DNA from 2 places in the Saccharopolyspora sp. 6V genome. Region 1 is predicted to be linked to the other one. Evidence: riboswitches for the same ligand, from Rfam matches in the RefSeq annotation. Region 1 holds a riboswitch; the other holds the start of a gene.

Evidence for each region. A riboswitch is a leader RNA that binds a small molecule or an ion and turns the genes downstream of it on or off. The one in region 1 is predicted to bind cobalamin.
Region 2: it holds a riboswitch for cobalamin, as region 1 does, so the genes downstream of both, LCD35_RS08315 (hypothetical protein) here and LCD35_RS09430 (ribonucleoside-diphosphate reductase subunit alpha) in region 1, are expected to answer to the same signal.

Annotation. Positions count from the first base shown of each region.
Region 1 covers NZ_JAIUKB010000040.1:29,329-32,727, reverse strand. Annotated here, with positions in the region: gene LCD35_RS09435 (bifunctional UDP-sugar hydrolase/5'-nucleotidase) at 1-1,134, opposite strand, end outside; cobalamin riboswitch at 1,353-1,577, shown strand; gene LCD35_RS09430 (ribonucleoside-diphosphate reductase subunit alpha) at 1,699-3,399, shown strand, end outside.
Region 2 covers NZ_JAIUKB010000036.1:43,023-46,421, reverse strand. Annotated here, with positions in the region: gene LCD35_RS08320 (PLP-dependent cysteine synthase family protein) at 1-452, opposite strand, end outside; gene LCD35_RS08315 (hypothetical protein) at 449-1,306, opposite strand; cobalamin riboswitch at 1,460-1,645, opposite strand; gene LCD35_RS08310 (DUF3558 family protein) at 1,840-2,364, opposite strand; gene LCD35_RS08305 (2-hydroxyacid dehydrogenase) at 2,607-3,399, opposite strand, start outside.

The DNA of each region.
Region 1 (3,399 bases):
GTCGCCGGTGGCGGTGCCGACGGCGCGGTTCGCGATCGGCGCCGCCTTCGCGCGGGCTTCCTCGACGAGCGCGGCCGTCTCGGCGTCGGGTTCGACGTCGCGGGTGACGACCTCGTTGCGCGCGGTGCTGCTCTCCCGCACCACTTCGCGGGTGTCGCGGTCGACGCGCAGGTCCAGCACCGACAGCAGCCTGCCGTAGGAGGCGCCTTGCACGAGGGGACGCGGGTCGCCCGCCGGGTCGGTGGCGGTGCAGGTGTACTGCTGGTGGCTGTGCGCGCTGAACACGGCGTCGACCTGCGGGGAGACCTGTTCCGCGATGCGGCTCGCGGGGCCGCCGGGGGTGACCTGGCAGGAGTTCGGGCCGCCGCCGTCGGCTTCGTCGCCCTGGTGCAGCAGCACGACCTGCGCCTTGACGCCGAAGCGCTCCAGCGCGTCGGAGGTGCGGTCGATGGCTTCGACCTCGTCGCCGAACCGGAGTCCGCGCACCGCTTCGGGGCTGACCACGTCGGGCAGGTCCTGCAGGGTCGCGCCGATCACGCCGATCGGCACCCCGCCGGAGACCTGCACGGTGAACGGCAGCAGCGCGGGGGCACCGCCGTCCTCGAAGGTGACGTTGGCGCCGAGGTACGGGAAGTCCGCGCCGGCGAAGGAATCCCGGAACTCGCAACCGTCCTGCGGGTGGCAGCCGCCGGTCTGCAGCCGTTGGAGTTCCTGGTAGCCCTCGTCGAACTCGTGGTTGCCGACGACGTGGCCGCGCACGTCCTGCGAGTTGAGGAAGTCGACGGTGGGTTCGTCGTGGAACAGCGCGGAGTTCACCGGCGAGGCGCCGACGCTGTCGCCGGTCGAGAAGACCAGCGAGTTCGGCACCTCGTCGCGCAGCCGCTGCAGGTGGGTGGCGAGGTAGGCGGCGCCGCCGGCGTCGACGGTCCGGCCGTCGTCGAGCTCGATCTGCCCGGAGGACCCGGTGGGCGGTTCGAGGTTGCCGTGCAGGTCGTTGAAGGTGATCAGCCGGACGTCGGTGGTCGCGGGCGGGTCCTGCGGCGCGGCGCCGGCGGTGGCCCCGGTGGCCGTGGCCGCGGTGGCCAGTGCGGTGGCGGCGACGGCGAGTCCGCGTCGCACGCGGTGGGCACGCATGGTTCGGTCTTCCTCCCAGGTGGTGATCTCGGGAGGCAGTCTGCCCGGACCCGCTGCCGACCACCACCGATTCCGCGTCACACCTCGCGGTCGTGCGGAGCCGCCCGCGGCCGGGCAGGATGCGGCCGAGGAGTGCGCGGACGGCTACCGAGCGCCTCCGCACCGGCACCGCCACGCCGATGATGATGGGGTCCGGATCACCGCCGAACCCAAGATGTAGTGTGGCGCCCGCTGATGGTTCGCCGGTCCGCCCGGCGTGACAACAGGGAACCCGGTGCGAATCCGGGACTGCCCCGCAGCGGTGAACGGGAACGACCGCCGTCACCACCTCCCGGTGGTGCAGCACTGGACGCTCGGCGTCCGGGAAGCGACGGCCAGTAGGCCCGGTGCCGAGCACCGGTCGCCCGTGAGTCCGAAGACCTGCCATCGGTGCGCGCACGAGGGGTGCGCGCCGTCCGGGACCTCGCGGGAGGGTCGTGGGACGAGCGGTGCCGTGCGCGCCGCGGGTCCTGGCGCGTTCCGAGGAGTTCCGGGCAGGTGTCCGAGCTTGCGAGGAGAGAGCCAGTGACCGAGTCCACGACCCGGCCGTCAGCAGCGACCGCGGTGGTACCGGCAGGAGTGCGGGTGCTGCGGCGCGACGGGACCGTTTCCGGTTGGGACGAAACGAAGATCTCCGTGGCGTTGACCAAGGCGTTCCTGGCGGCCGAGGGGGATTCGGCCGCATCGTCGTCGCGGTTGCACCAGATCGTCGCGGAGTTGACGGAGCAGGCGGCGCAGGGCGTGCTGCGCCACGCGGGTACCGAAGGCCTGGTGCACATCGAGCAGATCCAGGACATGGTGGAGCTGGCGCTGATGCGCGGCGGGCACCACGGTGTCGCCCGCGCCTACGTGCTCTACCGGGAGGAGCACGCGCAGGCCCGCGAGGCCGAGGTGGCTCCCGTCGAGGACGCCGCTCCCCGCCTGGAGATGACCGCGCCGGACGGCACCCGGGTGCCGCTGGACTGGGAGCGGGTGTCGACCGTCGTCGAGCAGGCCTGCTCGGACCTCGACGACGTGCACGCCGACCAGGTGCTGCGCGAGGTGCGGCGCAACGTCTACGACGGCATCAGCTCCGCGGAGCTGGCCGAGTCGCTGACGATGGCGGCGCGCACCTTCGTGGAGGCGGAGCCGAACTACTCGCTGGTGACCTCGCGGCTGCTGCTGGACAAGCTGCGTCGGGAGGCGCTGAGCTTCGTCGCGGGCGAGCCGGCCGAGGCCGACCAGGTGCAGATGCGGGACCGCTACGCCGGTTACTTCGCCGACTACGTGCGCCGCGGCATCGAGCTGGAGCAGCTGGACCCGGAGCTGGCCCGCTTCGACCTGGAGCGGCTGGGCGCGGCGCTGGACGCGGACCGGGACATCGCGTTCGGCTTCCTCGGCCTGCAGACGCTCTACGACCGGTACCTGCTGCACGAGGACGGGGTGCGGTTCGAGCTGCCGCAGGCGTTCTTCATGCGGGTCGCGATGGGCGTGGCGCTGCGCGAGGACGACCGGGAGGCGCGGGCGATCGAGTTCTACGACCTGATCTCCTCGTTCGACTTCATGTGCTCGACGCCGACGCTGTTCAACGCGGGCACCACCCGCCCGCAGCTGTCGTCCTGCTTCCTGACCACTGTGGACGACGACCTGCACGGGATCTTCCACGGCATCAGCAACAACGCGCTGCTGTCGAAGTACGCGGGCGGGCTCGGCAACGACTGGACCCCGGTGCGGGGCACGGGCGCGCACATCAAGGGGACCAACGGTTCCTCGCAGGGCGTGGTGCCGTTCCTGAAGATCGCCAACGACACGGCGGTCGCGGTGAACCAGGGCGGCAAGCGCAAGGGCGCGGTGTGCGCGTACCTGGAGACCTGGCACGTGGACGTCGAGGAATTCCTCGACCTGCGCAAGAACACCGGGGACGACCGGCGGCGCACGCACGACATGAACACGGCGAACTGGGTGCCGGACGAGTTCCTGCGCCGGGTGGAGGCCGACGAGCCGTGGACCCTGTTCTCCCCGGACGAGGTGCCGGACCTGCACGACCTGTACGGCACCGCGTTCGCGCAGCGCTACCGGGAGTACGAGGCGGCCGCCGAGCGCGGTGAGCTGAAGGTGTTCCGCCAGGTCCGCGCGGTGGACCTGTGGCGCCGGATGCTGACGATGCTGTTCGAGACCGGGCATCCGTGGATCACCTTCAAGGACCCGTGCAACCTGCGGTCGCCGCAGCAGCACGCGGGCGTGGTG
Region 2 (3,399 bases), on a different contig from region 1:
TCCGGCCAGTACGCCCCGGGCAGCTCGGCCAGCAGCTCCCGCACCCGGTCCAGCCGCGGGGGGTGCCAGCCGCCCACCGGGTGCGGGTCGCGCACCAGCTCCACCCGCACCCCGTGCGCGGTGAGCAGCGCGCGGGTCTGCCCGTCGAGCTCCGCGTCGGCGACCACGACGACCGGGTGGCCCAGCGCGGTCCCCACGTACGCCAAGCCGATGCCCAGGGTGCCGCTGGTGGACTCGACGACCGTCCCGCCGGGGCGCAGTTCTCCGCGGGCTCGGGCCGCGGTGAGCATGGCGTGCGCGGCGCGGGCTTTCATGCCGCCCGGCGCGGTGCTCTCCAGCTTCGCCCAGAAACCCGGGTGCGGGAACGCGATCGGCGCGGCGACCCGCAGCAGCGGGGTGCCTCCGATCAGGTCCAGGGGCGAGTCGCAGCGGGCGGGCGCGCGACCCGTCACCGCACGACCTCGGTGGCGCGGGCGGCCTCGTAGGTGTGGATCGTGGTGTCCTCGCCGGAGAGCCAGAAGAACGGGTAGGGCTCCGCCGACAGCGCGCGCACCGGGCCGCCGAGCAGTTCCCGCAGCACCGCGGATCCGGTCTGCGCGAACAGGGTCAGCGGCAGGTCGCGGGCGGCGCAAGTCGCGGCGATGTCGTCGAAGGTGCCGTTGCCGAGGACCATGCCGGACGCCAGCACCGCGTCCGCGCCGTCGATCGCGGCGGCGTGGTCGGTGCGGATCGGCTCGTCCCACTCGGTGCGGCCGCCCTTGAGGTCGCAGGGCACGTAGTCGAGGCCGCGGTCCCGCAGCGCGGCGAGCAGCGAGTTCACCACGCCGATCACCGCGACCCGGCCGCCATCGGGGACCGCGGTGATCGCGGCGACCGCGCGGGCGCGGGCGGTGGACTTGGCCAGCGAGTCGCCCGCCGGGATCACCACCTGCCGGGACAGCGGGTGCGCGGGGTGCGGGGTGAGCGCGGCGAGGTAGGCGTCCAGCGCCGCGACCCGCACCGGCAGCAGCGGGTGCCGCAGCAGCTCGGCCGCGGTGCGGCCCACGGCGGCGCGCACCGCGTCCTCGTCCAGGGCGCCGGGTTCGACGGCGCACGAGCCGACGGCGTCGGCGATCCGGACGCTGAGCACGGTGTTGGTGTAGCCGGTGCCGCGGCCGGTGTGCCGGGCGGCCTGCACGGTCAGGAACGCGACGGCGGCGGAGAGCTCCGCCGGGCCGTTCCCGCCCGCATCGCGGACGTGGCCGGACAGCGCGGACTCGACCAGCGAGTCCACGTAGGACTGATCAGTGGTGGTGGCAGGACGCACGTGTCTCCCCGAGCTGGAACCGGAACGGAACGCACAGCGGCGGGACGAACCCGCGGGGACGACTAGTGTCCGATGTGGACGGTTTGCCGGACTTCCCGGCGCGATGCGGCGATGCGCGACACCACGTACCTCCTCCGGGGCTCCGCGACCCCGCACGAATCGGCACGACGGTGCCAGTCTCCTGGCTCGCGGATCGGCACCGGCCTCCGGCCTTCCCGCCGGGGACCGGCAGTGGCTCGGGTGGAGGACGACTCCCCACTCACAGTGGCGGGACCGCGCCGGATTCGCACCGGCTTCCTGCACACCGTCGTTCGAACGGCTCAGAAGTTCGCAGCCCCGGTGGCCGATGTCAAGGCCGCGGCCACCGCCCGGAACCCGCACCGCGGTCGGCGGAACCGGTGTCGCCGCAGGTGGCGGACACCGGCGCACGCATCGCCGTTCGCGAATATGACATCGGCGACTCCGGCTCCCGCGCCCGGTGCTGCCACCTCACCGGACGCGGGATCACCGCGACCTCGCCGTGCGCCCGGCGGCTAGGCGGCGGGCCAGGAGGGGACGGCCGCGTCGAGGGCCCGCTCCACCAGCTCGCACGGGTCGGCGGTGGCACCGCTGGGGATCTTCGACTTCGCCGACACCGCCTGGTCCGAGTCGGCGGCCACGACCAGTTCGCAGGTGCCGTCGGCCTTCGGGTCACCGGAGTTCGCGCGCACCGCCGGGTGCCCGCCGATGGTCAGCTCGCCGAAGTCGGAGTACTCCTCGGCCGCGTCCTGGAAGTCCTGCAGCGACCGGTCCGCGACCACACCGACCTCCAGCCGCACGCTGTCCCGCGGGGTGCTCCAGGTGCACGCGCCCGCGCTCTCCTTGCCGCCCAGGTGGAATCCCAGCTCGTGCACCGTCTGCTCGGGCACCAGGTCGCAGGGCTTCTCCCCGCTCGCGTCCTTCGGGGAGTCGACCTGCACGCCGCCGCATCCCGCCAGCGACAGCGCGGCGACGACGGCCAAGCCGACCGAGCCGAGCCGAACCGCGCCGATGCGGGGCACCGCAACCTTCTCGTTCACACTCATCACGCCTGCCGTTGATCCGGTCCGGATCGGGTCGATCCGGAGAACTCGCGCCCTCCCCGCTGGACGCGCTGATCATGTCCCGTGCGTCCAGCGGGCGGCTCCGGCAGCAACGCGGTTTCGGCCGTAGCGCCCAAGAATCGAGCGACCGGCCCGGCGCACCGGCTGCCCCGAGCGGACCAGGACCACCGGCGCTCCCACCCCCGAAAACAGCCCCCGATGACGAGAACCCGCCAACTTCAGCGGGGGCGCGGCTCGACCCCGTTGACCACGTCGGCGGGCCGCTCCCCGGTCAGCACGGCGGCGAGCTTCGCGAACAACCTCCCGCGGAGGTTGTGGTAGGCGTCCCAGGTCACGCCCGCGGTGTGCGGATTGAGCAGCACGTCCGAGCGGCCCCGCAGCGGCGAGTCCGCGGGCAGCGGTTCCTGCTCGAACACGTCCAGCGCCGCGCCCGCCAGCTGCCCGGAATCCAGGGCCCGCACCAGCGCCCGCTCGTCCAGGACGCCGCCACGCCCCGCGTTGAGCACGTAGCCGCCGCGCCGCATCCGCGCCAGCAGCTCGTCACCGACCAGGCCGTGGGTGGCGGTGTTCAGCGGCAGGTGCAGGCTCAGCACGTCCGAGGCGGCCACCGCCTCGGCCAGCGGCAGGTACTCCCGGCCCGGCTCGGACGGCACCGGGTCGTGCACCACCACCCGGGCGCCGAAGCCGTCCAGGCGACGGGCCACCGCGCGCCCGATGTTGCCGAAGCCGAGGATGCCGACCGTCAGCGCCGCCAGGTCGCGGCCGCGCAACCCCTCCGGTCCCCAGCCGCCGGATTCCACCTTGCGGTGCCCGGCCGCGTAGTGCCGCAGCAGGTACAGCAGCGAACCGACCGTCCAGTCGGCGACCGCGTCGGCGTTGAACCCGGGCAGGTTCGCCACCGGGATGCCGCGCTCGGCCGCGGCGAGGTGGTCCACGCCGTCGAAGCCGACCGCGACGGACTGCACGAGCTCGCAGCGCGGCATCGCGTCCAGCAGCTCGGCGCCGATCCGC